Linked DNA regions of Paractinoplanes brasiliensis. The protein of the gene in region 1 interacts with the protein of each later gene in a pairwise test. Links are inferred from orthologs where the notes say so. Each region holds a gene or a part of one and is shown in the gene's direction. Other genes may lie near its edges. The genes, in order: ftsZ and rlmN.

The links.
Region 2: the proteins of ftsZ (region 1) and rlmN interact in binary tests that used the Escherichia coli proteins (3 or more experiments, as listed by UniProt). The link is inferred for Paractinoplanes brasiliensis from one-to-one orthologs.

The regions. Positions count from the first base shown.
Region 1 is NZ_SNWR01000001.1:1,587,773-1,597,018, reverse strand. What follows is about bases 2,780-5,688. They hold ftsZ (cell division protein FtsZ), read left to right. Parts: upstream 2,780-3,615; coding sequence 3,616-4,761; downstream 4,762-5,688. Other genes in these bases: C8E87_RS06745 (YggS family pyridoxal phosphate-dependent enzyme), read left to right, coding at 4,758-5,465; C8E87_RS06755 (cell division protein FtsQ/DivIB), read left to right, coding at 2,780-3,319. Also shown: murC (UDP-N-acetylmuramate--L-alanine ligase), read left to right, coding at 1,122-2,549; more of C8E87_RS06755, read left to right, coding at 2,558-2,779; C8E87_RS06740 (cell division protein SepF), read left to right, coding at 5,731-6,429; C8E87_RS06735 (YggT family protein), read left to right, coding at 6,475-6,780; C8E87_RS06730 (DivIVA domain-containing protein), read left to right, coding at 6,824-7,636; C8E87_RS06720 (DUF167 domain-containing protein), read left to right, coding at 8,996-9,246. UniProt on the Escherichia coli protein: Essential cell division protein that forms a contractile ring structure (Z ring) at the future cell division site. The regulation of the ring assembly controls the timing and the location of cell division.
Region 2 is NZ_SNWR01000001.1:4,849,740-4,858,899, forward strand. What follows is about bases 2,010-4,832. They hold rlmN (dual-specificity RNA methyltransferase RlmN), read left to right. Parts: upstream 2,010-2,743; coding sequence 2,744-3,922; downstream 3,923-4,832. Other genes in these bases: C8E87_RS22080 (phosphatidate cytidylyltransferase), read left to right, coding at 2,010-2,703; C8E87_RS22090 (DivIVA domain-containing protein), read left to right, coding at 3,960-4,832. Outside these bases: tsf (translation elongation factor Ts), read left to right, coding at 1-251; pyrH (UMP kinase), read left to right, coding at 350-1,108; frr (ribosome recycling factor), read left to right, coding at 1,154-1,711; more of C8E87_RS22080, read left to right, coding at 1,864-2,009; more of C8E87_RS22090, read left to right, coding at 4,833-5,069; C8E87_RS22095 (DUF2631 domain-containing protein), read right to left, coding at 5,116-5,349; C8E87_RS22100 (Rieske 2Fe-2S domain-containing protein), read left to right, coding at 5,494-7,068; C8E87_RS22105 (phytoene desaturase family protein), read right to left, coding at 7,405-9,012; C8E87_RS22110 (YhjD/YihY/BrkB family envelope integrity protein), read right to left, coding at 9,046-9,160.

The DNA.
Region 1 (9,246 bases):
GGTCGGTCGTGCTCGCCGGGGGAGGCACCGGTGGTCACATCTATCCGCTGCTCGCCTTCGCCGACGCGATCAAACGGCACTTCCCCGACGTCCGGATCACCACGCTGGGCAGCCCGCAGGGCATGGAGAACCAGTTGATCCCGGCGGCCGGTTACGACCTACGGGTGATCCCGGCGTTCCAGCTGCCGCGGTCGATCAACCTGAACCTGATCCGCACGCCCGACCGGATGTGGAAGTCGGCCCACGCGGCCGGCAAGATCCTCGACGAGGTCCAGGCCGACGTGGTGGTCGGTTTCGGGGGCTACGTGTCGGTCCCGGCGTACCTGGCGGCCTGGCGGCGCGAGCTGCCGATCGTCATCCACGAGGTCAACGTGCCGCCGGGCGTGGCCAACCGGATGGGCATGAAGTTCACCAAGAACATCGCCGTCGGGTTCCCGCAGCAGCCGCAGCAGGCCGAGTCGCTCAAGGACGCCCGGGTCGTCGGCGTCCCGCTGCGGACGGCGCTGACCCACCTCGACCGCGCGGCGCTGCGCCCCCAGGCTCTCTACCAGTTCGGCCTGCGCCCCGACCTGCCGGTGCTGTTCGTCTCGGGCGGCTCGTCCGGCGCCCGTACGATCAATCTGGCCGTGGCCGCCGCGGCCAAGCGCCTGGCCCACGCCGGCGTGCAGGTGCTGCACGTGCAAGGCGGCCGCAACGACCCGTTCGAAGTGCCCAACGACCTTCCGGTGCCGTACGTGGTGGTGCCGTACCTGTCGGACATGCAGCTCGGATACGCCGCAGCCGATCTCATGCTGTGCCGCGGCGGCGCGATCACGGTGGCCGAGACGACGGCGCTCGGCGTGCCCGCTGTCTACGTGCCGTACCCGTACAGCAACCAGGAGCAGACGCGCAACGCGCAGCCGGTCGTGCAGGCGGGCGGCGGCATCCTGGTCGACAACGGCGATCTTACCCCGAGTGGATCGAGCAGAACATCATCCCGCTGGCGCGCGACAGGCAGCGCCTCGCCGCGATGGGCCACGCCGCCTCCCGGTACGGTCGTCGCGACGGTGACGAGGCGCTGCTCGAGTTCGTTCTCGAAGCGGTGGCCAAGGCCAAGTGAACGTGACCAAGGGAGCAGACCAGTGAACACGGCGGAGCTGCGGCCGGCCGGCGAGTTGACCGCCGAGGATCTGGGCAGCGTGCACCTCATCGGCATCGGCGGGGTGGGCATGGCCGGGCTGGCCCGCCTGCTGCTCACCCGGGGTGTCCCGGTGTCGGGCAGCGAACTGCGCGAGTGGCCGGCGCTGGCCGGGCTGCGCGCGCTCGGCGGCACGGTCCACATGTCCCACATCGCCGAAAATCTGGACGGCGTCGACACGGTCGTCTACTCCACCGCCATCCCGCACGACCACCTCGAGCTGGCCGAGGCGCGCCGGCGCGGGCTGCGGGTGCTGCACCGCTCCGAGGCGCTGGCCGCCGCGATGACCAACCGGCAGGCGATCGCCGTGGCCGGCACCCACGGCAAGACCACCACGACGTCGATCATGACGGTGATCCTGCAGCACGCCGGGCAGGACCCGTCCTTCGTGATCGGCGGCGAGATCAGCGAGGCGGGCTCCAACGGCCACCACGGCACCGGCCCGCACTTCGTGGCCGAGGCCGACGAGAGCGACAAGTCGTTCCTGATCTACCGGCCGCACGTCGCGATCATCACCAACATCGAGGGCGACCACCTCAACAACTGGGGTGACCTCGACGGGCTCAAGGCGGGCTTCCTGCAGTTCGCCGAGCTCGCCGAGCCCGAGGGCTTCGTGGTCACCTGCGCCGACGACCCCGGCACGCAGGATCTGATCGCCGCGCTGCGGGCCAAGGGCAAGACCGTTTACACGTACGGCGAGAGCGCCGGCGCCGATCTGTGTATCAGCGAAGTGGTCTCCACCGTCAGCGGCGTACGTTACGAGGCCGAGCTGGACGGCAAGCCGCTCGGCGAGATCAAGCTGGCGCTGCCGGGCCGGCACATGGGCCTCAACAGTGCCGCCGCGGTGCTGACCGCGCTGCGCCTGGGCCTGCCGCTCGACAAGATCGTGGAGGCGCTGGCGTCGTTCCCCGGGGTGCGGCGGCGCTTCGAGCGCAAGGGCATCGCGGCCGGCGTGCGCGTCTACGACGAGTACGCGTACCACCCGACCTCGGTCAAGGCCGCGCTGCGCACGCTGCGCGAGGTGGCCGGCGACGGTCGTCTGCTGGTGGTCTTCCAGCCGTACCGGGTCTATCGCACCCGCGACCTGCAGGCCGAGCTGGCCGAGGGCCTGGCCATCGCGGACCAGGTCATCTGCATGGAGGTCTTCGGGCCGGGCGAGGTGCGCGGGCCGGGCGAGGGCGGGGTGGCGCTGACCGCCGCCCTCGACCTGCCCGCCGGGCAGAAGGTTTTCGTGCCCGATTGGGAGGACGTGCCGGCCGAGGTCGTGCGCCGCAGCCGCCCGGGTGATGTGGTGGTGACCATGGGTGCGCCGCCGATCTCGCTGATGGGCGACGAGCTGCTGGCCGCGCTGGACGAGGCCGACCGGGCCTAGGAGAGGGCATGAGCGGGGGGCGCAACTGGAGGCTGGTGCGGGCCGACACCGACGCGGTGCCGTCCTCCGCGCGCCGTTTCATGGCGCGCGCCCGCCAGCGCCGGATGCGCGCCGCGCTGCCCTGGGCCGTGACAGCGGGGGTGCTGCTCGTGGCCGGGGCCGTCGTCTGGCTGGTCTACGGCACCTCGGTGCTCGGCGTGCGCGAGGTGCGGGTCGTGGGCGTCCAGTTCGTGGCGACGGCGCAGATCGAGCAGGCGGCCGCCGTGCGCGAGGCCGAGCCGCTGGCCCGGGTCGATCTCGACGGCATCCGGGCCCGGGTGCGTGAGCTGCCGCCGGTCGAGCGGGTCGTGGTGCGCCGCAGCTGGCCCTCCACCGTGGTCGTCGAGGTGGTGGAGCGCACGCCGGTGGCCGCCGTGCCGCGGAACGGGGAGTTCGCGCTGATCGACCGGGCCGGGGTGGCGTTCCGGACGGTCAAGGAGAAGCCCGGCGCCCTGCCGCTCGTGCGGGTGGACTTCCCCGGCGCGAAGGACGTGAACACGCACTCGGCGCTGACCGTGCTGGCCGCCCTCAGCGATGAGCTGCGCGAGCAGGTGCTGGCCGTCTCGGTGCCCGCCCCGGCCCAGATCCGGCTCGAGTTGCGCAAGGACCGCACGGTGGTGTGGGGCGACGACACCCAGAGCGACACCAAGAGTCAGGTCGCGACGGCCCTGCTGAAGCACGCCGGCAAGGAGATCGACGTCTCGGCGCCGTCAGTGGTGACTATCCGCTAATATCTCGACTAAGCGGACACCCGGGCCGAAACGGCATAATCTGGTCGAGGTTACGGGTGCGTCGGATTTTCGCCACGTAAGCGGACGCCGACACGCCGCGCCGGTTCTTTGGTTGACGTCCGAAGTCCGCTTACGTTGCCACCAGAGGTTGAGTGGTTGACATAACCCTCACCCTCTAGTAGAGGGTGAGGGTTTCCTCGCCCTCCCTTGTCCGGCAGCGGGTGACGAAGGTGCGGTTCGGCCGGACCGCACGGGGCCCACGACACCCACTAACCCTGGAAGGGAAGGCTGAGCCCATGACACCTCCCCACAACTACCTGGCGGTCATCAAGGTCGTCGGGATCGGCGGCGGCGGCGTGAACGCCGTCAACCGAATGATCGAGGTCGGGCTCAAGGGCGTCGAGTTCATCGCGATCAACACCGATGCTCAGGCGCTGCTCATGAGCGACGCCGACGTCAAGCTCGACGTCGGCCGCGAGCTGACCCGGGGCCTCGGCGCAGGCGCGCAGCCCGAGGTCGGCAAGAACGCCGCCGAGGACCACCGCGACGAGATCGAAGAGGTGCTCAAGGGCGCCGACATGGTCTTCGTGACGTGCGGCGAGGGCGGCGGCACCGGCACCGGCGGCGCGCCCGTGGTGGCCAACATCGCCCGTAAGCTCGGCGCGCTCACCATCGGCGTGGTCACCCGGCCGTTCTCGTTCGAGGGCAAGCGCCGGCAGGTGCAGGCCGAGTCCGGCATCGACGAGCTGCGCAACCAGTGCGACACGCTCATCGTCATCCCGAACGACCGGCTCCTCGCGCTGGGCGACCGCGGAATAAGCATGATGGACGCCTTCCGCCAGGCCGACCAGGTGCTGCTCTCCGGCGTGCAGGGCATCACCGACCTGATCACCACGCCCGGCCTGATCAACCTGGACTTCGCCGACGTCAAGAGCGTCATGAGCGGCGCCGGCAGCGCGCTCATGGGCATCGGCAGCGCCCGCGGCGACAACCGTGCGGTCGAGGCGGCCGAGAAGGCCATCTCGAGCCCGCTGCTCGAGCAGAGCATGGACGGCGCCCGTGGTGTGCTGCTCTCCATCGCCGGCGGCTCCGACCTGGGCCTGTTCGAGATCAACGACGCCGCGCAGCTGGTCACCGACGCGGCCCACCCGGACGCGAACATCATCTTCGGCGCGGTCATCGACGACGCGCTCGGCGACGAGGTGCGGGTCACCGTGATCGCGGCCGGCTTCGACGGGGGCACACCCTCCTACAAGCCGTCCGAGCCGGCCCGCAAGGTGGTGCCGCAGCCGGCCGAGCGGACGGCGGTCGCCCCGCAGACGCCCGCCGCCGCGGCGGCCACCACGACTCCTCCGCCGGCGCCGGCCCAGGCCACGCCGCCGCCGAGGCGCGTTCTCTTCGACGACGTGGACGTGCCGGACTTCCTCAAGAACGGCTCGTGACCGACCAGGGGCGGCGGGCCGAGCTGGCCGCCGCCCTTCGTGAGGTCAACACCCGGATCGAACGCGCGTGCGCGGCCGCCGGCCGGGCCGCGAGCGAGGTCACGCTGGTCGCGGTGACCAAGACCTACCCGGCGAGCGACGTGGTGCTGCTGACCGGGCTGGGCGTCACCGAGGTCGGCGAGAACCGTGACCAGGAAGCGGCGCCCAAGGCCGAGGCGGTCCGTGCCGCGGGGGCGTCCCCGCGCTGGCACTTCATCGGGCAGCTCCAGCGCAACAAGGCCCGCTCGGTGGCCCGGTACGCCGGGGTCGTGGAGTCGGTCGACTCGGTGCGCCTGGCCCAGGCGCTGTCCCGGGCGGCCGCCGAGCGCTCGGAACCGCTCGACGTGCTGGTGCAGGTGAGCATCGACGGCGACACGGCGCGCGGGGGCGCGGCCGGCGACGACGTCTGGCGGGTATCCGACTCGGTCGCCGCCGAGGACACGCTGCGGCTCGGCGGCGTCATGGCGGTGGCACCGATCGACTGGGAGCCCGATCGGGCCTTCGCGGTGCTGCGCGGGATCTCGGAACGCCTGGTCAAGGCCCATCCGTACGCCACCACGATCTCGGCCGGCATGAGTGGCGACCTGGAGGCGGCCGTCCGGCACGGCGCGACACACGTCCGGATCGGCACTTCTTTGCTCGGAATGCGAAACCTGCTGCGGTAGCCTTGCGGCGGGCAGCAAACTACATGGGTGTTGTTTACGCGACACCGTCCGCGACCAGGATTCTGATTCGCCCAGGATTCCGATTCGCACGGCGGGGGCAAGGCGTCGACGGCACAGCACGTCGCGGGACGAGGGACCGACAGGGCCTTCCGACCGTGCAAAGGGGGAATGCGGTACGCCGAGGGGGTGCGTTCCGCAGCAGCGGACGAAGGTGGGGGCACATGGCTGGTCGGGTCAACGCGTGGTGGCGTGATGAGGTGATGGCATGAGCGCGCTTCGTAAGGCGGGCGTGTGGCTGGGCCTTGTCGAGGAGGACGACGACCGCGGCTACAACGATTACGACGACAGCTCCTACCGTCCTCGCAGCCGGTACTCGGGAAGCCGGTACGCCGAGGACGAGTTCGCCGACGAGGAAGACGTCGAGGAGGAGCGTCCGGTGCCGCGGGCGCGTACGGAGCGCAGTCGCGTCTCCGACCGTCTGTCATCGCACACCGACGTGGACGACCACGAACGGGTGGAACGTGCCGAGCGGAGCGAGCGGGCCAGCGTCCGTTCCATCACCCGGCCGAGTACGGTGAGTGAGAGCTCGTCTGCGCTGAGCTACTCCACACGCGAGAACCTTGCCCTCGCGCCGCAGCCGGTGCACCCGCCGGAGACGCGCCCGCGCCCGGCCGAGGAGGAGCAGCGGTACCAGATCACCACGCTGCACCCGACCACCTACCGCGAGGCGCGCACCATCGGCGAGCACTTCCGCGACGGCGTACCGGTCATCATCAATCTCACCGAGATGGATGAGGGCGACGCCCGCCGTCTGGTCGACTTCGCCGCCGGGCTGGCCTTCGGCCTTCGCGGTACGATCGAGCGCGTTACCAACCGGGTTTTCCTGCTCTCGCCGGCAAATGTCCAGGTCACCGCGGAGGACAAAGCCAAGATCGCCGAGGGTGGGTTCTTCGGGCAGGCCTGAGGCGGGCCGCGCGCAGTCCGCCACCCAGATGGGGGATCCGCACGAGTGCTCTCGATCGTGTTCCAAATATCGTATTTGGTCGTTTACATCTTCTTCCTTGTCCTGCTTGCCAGGTTCGTGCTGGGTGCGGTACTCCAATACGGTCGTCGGTGGCAGCCGAGCCGGGGTGCCTCCGCGGCATTGGAAACGGTGTGGAGCGTCACTGATCCGCCCCTCAAGGCGTTGAGGCGTGTGATCCCACCGCTGCGCATTGGTAACGTGAGTTTGGACCTGGCTTCCATCGTGCTGCTGGTTATCCTGTTCGTGCTCATGAGGTTCGTGCTTCAAAGATTGATCCTGAACTTCAGCTAAACAGCAGCCCCAACCGCGGCCGCGACTGACCCGAGGAGTTTCGATGCCGCTGACCCCGGCCGACGTGCACAACGTCGCCTTCAAGAAACCCCCCATCGGCAAGCGGGGGTATGACGAGGAGGAGGTTGACGCTTTCCTTGACGAGGTCGAGCGTGAGCTCGCCCGTCTCATCGAGGAGAACAACGAGCTGCGCGCCCAGGTGGAGCGCGGCGGTCGGGGTGGCGCGCCAGCCGGTCCGAGCGCCGACCCGCGCCTCGCGGCCGAGCTCAACGAGGTCAAGGCGCAGCTCGACCGCGTTCAGCGGGACAAGTCGCAGGCCGAGCAGGCCGCCCGGCAGATGCAGGCCGAGCTCGAGCAGGTCCGTGCCCAGGGCGCGGTCGGTGGTGGCGCCGCTGGGTCCGGTGCTGACGGCGAGCAGCAGGCCCTGCGGGTGCTGATGATGGCCCAGCGCACGGCTGACGACCACGTCGCCGACGCCCGTCGCGAGGCCGACAAGCTTCTCTCCGACGCCCGTTCCAAGGCCGAAGAGGTCACCCGCGAGGCCCGCGCCAAGGCCGACGCCCTCGAGCGGGATGCCCGTCAGCGCCACCAGGAAGCCATGGGCGGCCTCGACGCGAAGCGCTCCGCGCTGCAGAAGCACATCGAGGAGCTCAAGCAGTTCGAGCGGGAGTACCGCACCCGTCTGAAGGCGTACCTGGAGAGCCAGCTGCGCGATCTCGACGGCCGGGGCCAGGGCCTCGAGGCCGAGATGTCGCGCGCCGACTCCGGTCGTGCCGTCGGCGGAAGCGGTGGCCTCGCCGCGGCCGGTCTGGCCGGCTCCTACGGCGGCCGCAACGCCATCGAATCCGGGCGCTGAGTTCCTCCCTCCGGCACCTCGACGAGGATGAGCCATGATCGTTGTTAGTCTCCTGCTCATCCTCGTCGCGGTGACGCTGCTCGTGCTGGGCCTCACCGGCGGGTCGAGCAGCCTGCTCATCAGTTCCATCGTGGCCAGTCTCGTGGCCGCGGTCCTCCTGGTCATCGGCGCGCGTCAGGCCGCCGCGGCCCGGCGGGCGACGCCGGCCGCTCCCGAGGAGCCGGCCGCCCCCGCCGACGAGAACTCCGTCTTCGTGGCCGAGCCCGAGTTCGCCGCCGCGGCCGAGCAGGCCGCCGCGCGCCGGCTCGCTCCGGAAGACGCCGCGCCGGACGATCGGCGCGACACCGTCCAGTTCGACCCGGGTGACGTCGCCGCGGCGCGGCCCTCGGCCGGTCCCGACTTCGCGGCGGCCTCGGAAAGTCCCGCCGCTTACGCCGACCAGGCCGGCGCCGTCCCCGCGGGCGATTTGTCAGCAGATGGTGCCCGTCGTCGGGATCTTGGACCGGACGAGCGGGGTGCTGAGGCTTCCCGTCGCGACGAGGACCCGGCGGCGCCGGAGTACGACAGCGCCGCGGCGTCCGGTTACGACAACGCCGCGGGGCCGGGTCGCGACCGGACCTCGGGCTACGAAAGTGCTCCCGCGGCTCCGGAGCACGGGCGGGGCGCCGACGCTCCGGATTACGAGCGCGCCTCCGATGCGATCAATGCCGCGCGCAACGATATGCCGGAGGAGGACGCGTGGGGCCGCCGGCCCGCAGGCGCTGCGGCGGGCACGGGTGTGCCGGTGACGGCCCCGGAGGCCGCGCAGTTCGCCGAACCCGACGCCGACGACCCCGACGACGAGCCGTTGCCGCAGGCCGTGCAGCCCGCCGACGCCGTACGGGTGGCCCGGCTGGACGCCGAGGTGCTCGTGGTCGACGGGCGTCCGCGGTATCACGTGGCCGAGTGCCCCAGCCTGGCCGGCAGGCTGGCCGAGCCGATCCCGGTCAGCGAGGCCGTCGAGCTCGGCTTCAGCCCCTGCGGACTGTGCCGCCCGGTCGACCGCCTCGTGGCCGCGGCCGCCCGCCACTGACCCCCCCCGGTGCCGCCGGCCCGCCACTGACGCCTCCGGGTGCCGCCGGCCCGCCACTGACGCCCCCGGGTGCCGCCGGCCCGCCACTGACCCCTGCCCAGTTTGTCGCCGCTCCCGACTCCACGGACCGTGCCGGCGTGCCGTTCGGGTCGCCCGTCTCGTGGCCGCGGCAGACCGCGGGCCGGGTCGTCGCGAGCTTGGATGCGCGCCGGTGAGCGGCGGGAAGCGTTGGAAAGGGCACAGCGGAGGGGCCTCCCTCGAAGGGCCGTTGATCGGCACAATGAGGCATGGTCAAGCGCCGCGTTCCCCCGCCCGACGAGACCGTCCTCGCCGTGCCCGTGCGGGTACGCCCCGGCGCCGGACGCAACCGGGTCGGCGGGCGCTACGAAGGCCCGCACGGCCCGGCCCTGATCGTCGCCGTGGGCGCCCCCGCCGTCGACGGCAAGGCCACCGAGGCGGTGCGCCGCGCCCTGGCCGCCGCTCTCGAGGTGCGGCCGGCCGATGTGGAGCTGCGTCTCGGCGCGACGAGCCGCGACAA
Region 2 (9,160 bases), 3.3 Mb from region 1 along the record:
CCCGTGACGAGGTGCCGGCCGACGTCGTCGAGTCCGAGCGCCGCATCGCCGAGGAGACGGCCAAGGAGGAGGGCAAGCCCGAGAAGGCCCTCCCCAAGATCGTTGAGGGCCGGGTGAACTCCTTCTTCAAGGACTTCGTCCTGCTCGAGCAGGCGTCGGTCGTCGACAACAAGAAGACCGTCAAGCAGATCGCGGACGAGGCCGGGCTGACCATCACCCGCTTCGTCCGGTTCGAGGTCGGCCAGGAGTAAGGGCCGTCGGAGGCAAGGGAGGCCGGGTACGCGATTCTGCGTCCGGCCTCCTTCTCCCATAAGGTCTCTGCTGAGCGTTGGAAGGGAAGGCGGGTCTCATGACATTGGTGACCGAGCAGGCAGTTCCGGTTGGCAGTCCGAACCCGCCCGCGCGACCCCGCCGGGTCGTGCTCAAGCTGTCCGGTGAGGTGTTCGGCGGCGGCGCGGTCGGCGTCGACCCCGACATCGTGCAGGGCATCGCCCGGCAGATCGCGACCGTGATCCGCCGCGGCATCCAGGTCGCCGTGGTCGTCGGCGGCGGCAACTTCTTCCGCGGGGCCGAGCTGCAGAAACGCGGCATGGACCGCAACCGCGCCGACTACATGGGCATGCTGGGCACGGTCATGAACGGCCTGGCCCTGCAGGACTTCCTCGAGAAGGAAGGCGTCGAGACGCGGGTGCAGACCGCGATCACGATGGCCCAGGTCGCCGAGCCCTACATCCCGCTGCGCGCCATCCGGCACCTGGAAAAGGGCCGCTGCGTCATCTTCGGCGCCGGCGCCGGCATGCCGTACTTCTCCACCGACACCGTCACCGCCCAGCGCGCCCTCGAGATCCACGCGGACGTCGTGCTGATGAGCAAGAACGGTGTCGACGGCGTTTACACCGCCGACCCTCGCGTCGACCCCGACGCCAAGAAGCTCGACCGGCTCACTTTCCAGGACGTGATCCAGCAGGGCCTGCGGGTGGCCGACCAGGCGGCCTTCAGCCTCTGCGAGGAGAACGACCTGCCCATGCTCGTCTTCGGCGCCCAGGGCGACGACACGATCATCCGCGCCGTGAGCGGCGAAAAGATCGGCACCCTGATCACCGCCTGAGACCACCTGTCCCACCGAAGAAAGCAAGGGAGGCGAGAAGAGCCGGTGATCGACGAAACCCTCTTCGAGGCCGAAGAAAAGATGGAGAGCGCGGTCGAGCACGCCAAGGAGGAGTTCGCCGCGATTCGTACCGGGCGAGCCACTCCGGCCATGTTCTCCAAGATCGTTGTGGATTACTACGGCGCGCCCACGCCGGTGACGCAGATGGCTTCGGTCGGCGTCCCGGAGCCGCGCATGGTCATCGTGAAGCCGTACGACGCGTCGCAGCTCGGCGCGATCGAGCGGGCGATCCGTGACTCCGACCTCGGCGTCAACCCCAACAACGAGGGCACGCAGCTGCGCATCCACCTGCCGCAGATGACCGAGGAACGCCGTCGCGACATGATCAAGGTTGCGCGCAGCAAGGCGGAGGAGGGCCGGGTCGCGATCCGGAACGTCCGCCGCAAGGCCAAGGAGCAGCTCGACCGCCTGGTCAAGGACGGCGAGGCCGGCGAGGACGAGGGCCGTCGGGCCGAGAAGGAGCTCGAGGACACCACGCACAAGTACGTGGCGATCGTCGACGAGCTCGTGAAGCACAAGGAAGCCGAGTTGCTCGAGGTCTGATGTCGTACCTCGATCCGCGTGCCGGGCAGAGCGCCGGCGATGACAGGAGCGCCCCGGCGCCGTACGCCTATGGCGAACCGGCCTGGCACGCGGGCGAGGACGTCCCGACCGGACTGGTTCCTCTCGTCCCCACGACGGAAGAGAAGCCGCAAATGGGACGCAGGCGCGCGAAGGGCCGGGCCGGCCGCAACCTGCCCGCCGCTATCGGCGTCGGCGTCGGCCTGGTGCTGCTGGTGCTCGGCTCCCTGGTGATCTGGCCTGACGCCTTCCTCGGCGTCATCGTGCTGGCCTCCGCGGTCGGCGTCTACGAGATGGTCCGCGCCCTGCGGGCCACCGGCGCCGACGCCCCGCTGATCCCGCTGGTCGCCGGCTCGGTGCTGATGGTCGGCCTGGCCTGGCACGACGGCCCCGACGCGCTGCTGCTGGGTCTGCTGGTGACGATCGCGGCCTCGGTGATCTGGCGCATCGCCGACGGCCTGGCCGCGTTCCGCCGCGACTTCGTGCCCAGCGTCATGATCTCGATCTACGTGCCGTTCCTGCTCAGCTTCGGCGTCCTGCTCCAGCTCCCCGACGCAGCCGAGGACGGCCGCTGGCGGGTGCTCTGCACGCTCCTCGCCGTGGTGCTTTCCGACACAGGCGGGTACGCGGTCGGTGTCTTCTTCGGCAAGCACAAGATGGCCCCGTCGATCAGCCCCGGCAAGACCTGGGAGGGCTTCGCCGGTTCGGTCGTCTCGGCCGCCGTGGGCAGCGCCCTGCTTCTGCACTTCCTGCTCGAGATCCCCTGGTACTGGGGTGTCCTGTTCGGCGCGGTGATCGCGGTTGTGGCGGTGGCCGGCGACCTGGCCGAGTCCATGCTCAAGCGTGACCTCGGTCTCAAGGACATGAGCAACCTGCTGCCCGGCCACGGCGGCGTGATGGACCGGCTCGACTCGATCCTGTTCGCCGTCCCCCTGGCGTACCTGATGTTCGCTCTGATCGGGGCGAACACGTGACCGGCACGTACACAGGCAAGCGTGCGAGACTGGTTGCGCCATGACGATTCTTCCGGTCATCCCGACCAGCCTCGATCAGCCCGACGCGGTGGCCACCAAGCGCCGTCCGTCGATGCCTCCGCGTCACCTCGCCGACCTCGACCTCGCGGCCCGCCAGGCGGCCGTCACCGGCCTCGGCGAGCCCGCTTTCCGGGCCAAGCAGATCTCCACCCACTACTTCGGCCGCCTCGTACGCGACGTCGACGCGATGACGGATCTGCCCGCCGCGTCCCGCGCCCGGCTCACCGGCGACCTGCTGCCCACGCTGCTCACCCCCGTACGGGAATTGGCCTGTGACGACGGCGCGACCCGCAAGACGCTGTGGCGGCTGCACGACGGCTCGCTGGTGGAAAGCGTCCTGATGGGCTACCCCGACCGGGTGACGGCGTGCATCTCGAGCCAGGCCGGGTGCGGTATGGCCTGCCCGTTCTGCGCCACCGGCCAGCAGGGCCTGACCCGCAACCTCTCGATCGCCGAGATCGTCGACCAGGTGGTCTACCTGGCCGGCGTGGCCGCCTCGGGCGCGGTCACCGGTTCACCGCCGCGGCTGTCGCGCGTCGTCTTCATGGGCATGGGCGAGCCACTGGCCAATTACCCTCGGGTGATAGAGGCTGTGCGCAGGCTCACTGCCCCGGCGCCCGAGGGTCTCGGGCTCTCGCAACGGCACATCACCGTCTCCACCGTGGGTCTCGTGCCCGCTATCCGCCGTTTGACGGGCGAAGACCTCAATGTGACCCTTGCGCTGTCCCTGCATGCCCCCGATGATGATCTGCGCGATGAGCTAGTGCCTGTCAATCAACGCTGGAAGGTGGCCGAGGTGCTCGATGCCGCGTTCGACTACGCGGCACAGACTTCACGCCGGATCTCGATCGAGTATGCCCTGATCAGGGACGTCAACGATCAGCCTTGGCGTGCCGACCTCCTCGGCAAGCTTCTGCGCGGCAAGCTGGCGCATGTGAATCTGATCCCGCTGAACCCAACGCCGGGCAGCAAGTGGGATGCGAGTCCGAAACCGGTCGAGCGCGAGTTCGTCCGCCGGCTGCGTGAGGCCGGAGTAGCGACGACGGTCCGCGACACCCGGGGCCGGGAGATCGACGGCGCCTGTGGCCAGCTGGCCGCGGGCGAGCTCACGGAGGCGAGCGCTGGGGGCGCCGCCGCCGACGCGGAGGTGGCACAGTGACTGGGCTCAGGTCCCAGCGAGCGGAGTGGGAGACGTTGTGACGAGTCAGGGGCAACGTTTCCGGCGGCGGGCTCTGCGCCGCGGCTACAAGGTGGACGAGGTCGACGCCTTCCTCGACCGGGTCGAGGCCACTCTGGCCGGCGAGCAGGTCGGTCCGCCCGTTGGTGCGCAAGAGGTGCACGACGTGGTCTTCCGTGTGCGTTTCGGCGGTTACGACGAGTGGCAGGTCGACCTGCACCTCGACCGGGTCGAGCGCCAACTGGCCGAACTTGAGGACCGTGGCGGCCGGGGCGTGCCCCCGCCCGACCCGATGCGGGACTCCCTGCGGGGCGGGCTTTCCGCGGCCAAGCCCGGCCTGGGCGCGGCCATGAGCGGCGGCGGTGGCGGCATGGGCGGTCAGGGCATGGGTGGCCGGATGGCCCCGCCGACCGAGCGCCTGCCCGCGCCGCCGGTGCGCGACGACCGTTTCGGGCAGCAGCCGCCCCAGCGGGGTCAGATGCCGCCGGACCCGTACGGGCGTTATGACGAGCCGACCGGCTACGGCCAGCCGCAGCAGCCCCAGTTGCCGCAGCGGCCCGCCGGGCCCCCGCCGGGATACGACCGGGACCCGCGTGAGGCTCGCGACCCGCGTGGCTACGACCGCGGTGGCTACGACACGGGCGGATTCGAGCAGCCGACCGGTGGTTTCGACGGGTTCGAGGCGGGCCGGCACGGCAAGGCCGACATGACCGCCGAGATCCGCATGCCGCAGCGCGAGCAGCAGGACCCGCGCGGTGGCTACGGCGGCCCGCCGATGAGCGGCCCGCCGATGGGCAACGCCCCGATGAGCGGCCCGCCGATGGGTTACGGCGAGCCGCAGCAGCCCCAGCTGCCCCCGCCGATGGGTGAGCCGGGTGGTGAGCTCTACCGGGTCGACCAGCTGCGGCGCACGTTCCAGCCCCGGCGCTTCGGCAGCGGTTACGACCCGAGCCAGGTCGACCGGCTGTTCGAGGGCATCCTGCAGGCGATGACCGGGCGCGGGCCGATGCCCGTACCGGAAAACGATCTTGACATGCTGCAGTTCGGCCTGGTGCCCGGTGGTTATTTCGAAGCCGAGGTCGACGCCGCGTTGCGCGAGGTCAAAGACATCCTGACCAGGCGTCGCTAGACGACAAAAGGGGCCCGGACGGGCCCCTTTTTCGTGCGCCGGGTTCCTACTGGTCTTCGGGCTTGAGGCCGTTGCGCCGCAGCACAGCGTCGACGATCACCGCTGCGACGAGACCGAGGGCGAAGATGATGAGCCAGACGTTCTCGGTGTTGCCCTCGTGGTTGCCCCAGAAGAACAGCAGAATGACCACTGCCGAGATGAGCGCCGCGCGTCGCGCGCGCTTCCGGTTGCCCGGCTTGAGCTGGTCGGGGGCATAGACCGGTTCCTGATCGGCAGCCACGCCTGGTCCTTCCTCGAGGGTCGATCGCGTTCGGGTTCAGTCTCGCACGACGGCTCCGCGCGCGGCCCACCAACCCGGACCCGGTACCTTCGATGCCGTCGGGTTTCTCCGACGGCGTCAGTTCTGGACGAGGGAGTACAAACGGTGCGGATCACGGGCACTGGGCACGCGAGCATGCGGATCGACACGGCCGCCGGCAGCATTCTGTGCGATCCGTGGGTCAACCCCGCCTATTTCGCCTCATGGTTCCCGTTCCCCGACAACTCCCAGCTCGACTGGGAGACGCTGGGCGACGTCGACTACCTCTACGTGTCGCACCTGCACCGCGACCACTTCGACGCCGAGCACCTCAAGCGCTTCATCAGCAAGAAGGCGACGGTGCTGCTGCCGGAGTACCCGACCAGCCAGCTCGAGGACGAGCTGCGTGACCTGGGCTTCACCAGCTTCCTCAAGACGAAGTCGGACGAGGTTCACGAGCTCGACGGCGGCCTCAAGATCATGATCCAGGCGCTGATCAGCCCCACCGACGGCCCGATCGGCGACTCGTCGCTGTGGGTCGAGCACGACGGCGTACGGGTCCTCAATCAGAACGACGCCCGTCCGACCGACCTGACCCGGTTCAACGAGCTGGGCCACGTGCACGCCCACATGCTGCAGTTCTCCGGCGCGATCTGGTACCCGATGGTCTACGAACTGCCCGACGGCGCCAAGACGGCGTTCGGCAAGCAGAAGCGCGACCGCCAGTTCGACCGCACCTGGCGCTACATCGACGACCTCAAGGCCGACCACGTCTTCCCGATCGCCGGCCCGCCGTGCTTCCTCGACGACACGCTCTGGCAGTTCAACGACATCTTCGGTGACGAAGGCAACATCTTCCCCGACCAGTCGGTCTTCCTCTCCGAGTACGCCAAGGTCGGCGGCACCAACGGCATCGTCCTGCTGCCCGGCTCCGTGACCTCCCTGGCCGCGTCCGGCGAGGCCGAGACCACCCACCCCGTCCCGGTCGACGAGTTCTTCGCCGACAAGCAGGCCCACCTGGAAGAGATGCGGGAGCGTAAGGCCCCGATCATCGCCGCCGAGAAGGCGTCCTGGCGGCACCCCGAGATCGACGTGCTCGGCGCCCTCAAGAAGCGCATCGAGCCCCTGCTCGAAGAGTCGATCTACATGGCCCAGGGTGTCGGCGGCCCCGTCCGCTTCGACCTGACCGACTCGTTCGGCCCCGACGGCAACGTCATCGAGTCGATCGTGGTCGACTTCCCGGGCAAGCAGGTCCGCCCCTATGCCGACGAAAAGGTGCGCTACCGCTTCAAGACGGGCCGCGCCCTGATCGAACACCTCATCCACATCGACGAGGGCGACTGGGTCAACTCGCTGTTCCTGTCGTGCCGCTTCTCGGCCGCCCGGATCGGACAGTACAACGAATACGTGTACGCGTTCTTCAAGTGCCTCTCCGAGGAGCGTCTGCAGTACGCCGAGGGCTGGTACGACGAGCACGAGAAGGCCGTGGAGGCCGAGGACACGGTGCTGGGGGACTGGACAGTGCAGCGCCGCTGCCCGCACCTCAAGGCCGACCTGAGCCGCTTCGGCATGGTGGACGGCAACGTGCTGACGTGCCAGCTGCACGGCTGGAAGTTCGACCTCCCCAGCGGGCGGTGCCTCACGAGCGTCGGCCACAAGATCCGAGCCGAGAAGACCGAAGCCGCACAGCAGACGTCGTAACCTGGGTCACTCCAACTGCGAGATCAAACTCAAGGGCAGATGTCGTAGCAGGTGGTGGGATGCCGTCGCTCCTGCAAACCAAGATCAAAGGGCAGATGTCGTAGCGGGGTGGTGGGTGCAGACCGTCGCTCCCGCCGAGGGCCCGGGCGGGCTTCGCTGGCCGCTGGCGCGTCCAGAACGCGAAACCCACCCGGGCGACCTGCGTGAGTGGTTGCGCCCAAAACCCCAACCCCGCTCGACACGGTGACCGCCCGACGGCAACGCCCGCCGTTCCACTGACTCGGTCCAGCCCCGCTGCCCGAGGCGGGCGGTTTGGCGTTGCTATGGGTGTGCGTGTCAGCGCGGGATGTTCAGGTCCTTGAGGATTCGGGTGGCGGCGTTGTGGCCGGCGGCGCCGATGACGCTGCCTGCGGGGTGGGCGCCGGCTGAGCCCGCGTACAGGCCGTCGAGGCCCGTGAAGTAGGGCATGCGCTCGTCGAAGGCGACCGTGTTGTCGACGTGGTGGATGTGGCCGCCGGTGATGCCGAAGTGCTCTTCGATGCCGGGTGGGGTCAGCGGCATCATGTCGACGATCAGGTCCCGGGTGCCGGGCGCGTACCGTTCGCAGATGTCGAGCAGCCTGTCCACGTACGCGGGAAGCTCTTGATCCCACGTGGAACCGGCCGGCGCATAGGGCACCGACTGCACGAACAGCGCCGAGGAGTGGTGCCCCTCGGCGTCCTGCAGGGACGGGTCGACGGTGGTGTGCAGATACCACTCGATGGTGGGCTCGTCCGGCAGCCGGCCCGCCTGCACGTCGGCCCACATGGCGCGCAGGGTGGCCATGGGCGACTCGGCGCCGGTCAGGTCGGCCGAGCCGGGCAGCAGGTGGATGGTCGCGCCGAACGGTGACGGTGAGCCGGGCGGGAGGCAGGTGAACTCGGGCAGGCCGCGCAGGGCCAGGTTGAGCTTGAGTGTGCTGCCGGGGCGCTTGACGGCGGCCAGCCGCTCGGTCAGCTCGGCCGGCAGGGCGCCCGCCGGCACCAGATCGATAAGCCTGTACGGGTCGCAGGAGCCGAGCACGACACGGGCGCTGATCGTGTGGCCGTCGGCGAGCACAACCCCGCTGGCGGCGCCGCCGTCGACCGTCACTGCCTGTACGGGCGTACGGGTGAAGATCTGGGCGCCGGCGGCTCGGGCGGCGTCGGCGAACGTGCGAGTGACCGTGCCCATGCCACCCTCGGCGATCATCCACGTGCCGTCGGAGCCGGGCAGGCGGCACATGTTGTGCACGAGGAAGTTGTGGCCGGTGCCGGGGTCGTCGGGGCCCGCGTTGAGGCCGGAGAGCCCGTCGGTCACCGCGTACATGCTCACCAGCAGTTCGCTCTTGAAGCCGAAGCGGGCCAGGTAGTCGGCGACCGAGCCGCGGACCAGGTCGATGAAGGTGCTCTGCAGCTGGGGGCGGATGTAACGGTCGGCGATCTGTTCGACGCTTCCGGGTTCCTCGAGCCAGGCGGGCGCCAGGTCGGCCCGGAGCGCGGCGATCTCAACCGCCAGCTGCTCGTCGGCGGCGGCGTCGCGCGGTGAGAAGAAGCGTTCGAGCTGCTCACGGGTCGACGCGTGGTCGCGGCCGAACAGCAGGTGGGGCGAGCCGGCCGGCCCGGGCGTGGGCAGGAAGTAGTGCGGGTCGCGGCGCAGCACCGGGATGTCCACGTCGAGTGTGCGCAGCAGCTCGGGCGGCATCAGGCCCAGAAGGTACGACCCGGTGGAGTGGCCCAGGCCGGGCGCCTTGGGGAACGGGCGCTCGGTGCGGGCGGCGCCGCCGATCACGTCGGTGGCCTCGAGAACGACGACGTCGAGGCCGGCGCGGGCGAGCAGGATCGCGGAGACGAGGCCGTTGTGACCGGCGCCGATGATCACTACGTCGGACCGGGTGGGTAGTCCGGTGGCGGGGTGAGTGCTCATGACGGACGAGCGTAGCGCCTGACAATGTCAGGCTCATGAGTCGCGTCGGTCCTGGTACGCGCTGGCGCTGCGGGTCGCGGCGTACCCGGCGAGCACGATCACGTGGAACAGGTAGAGCCACAGGCCGACGGCCACCGTGCCGCCGATC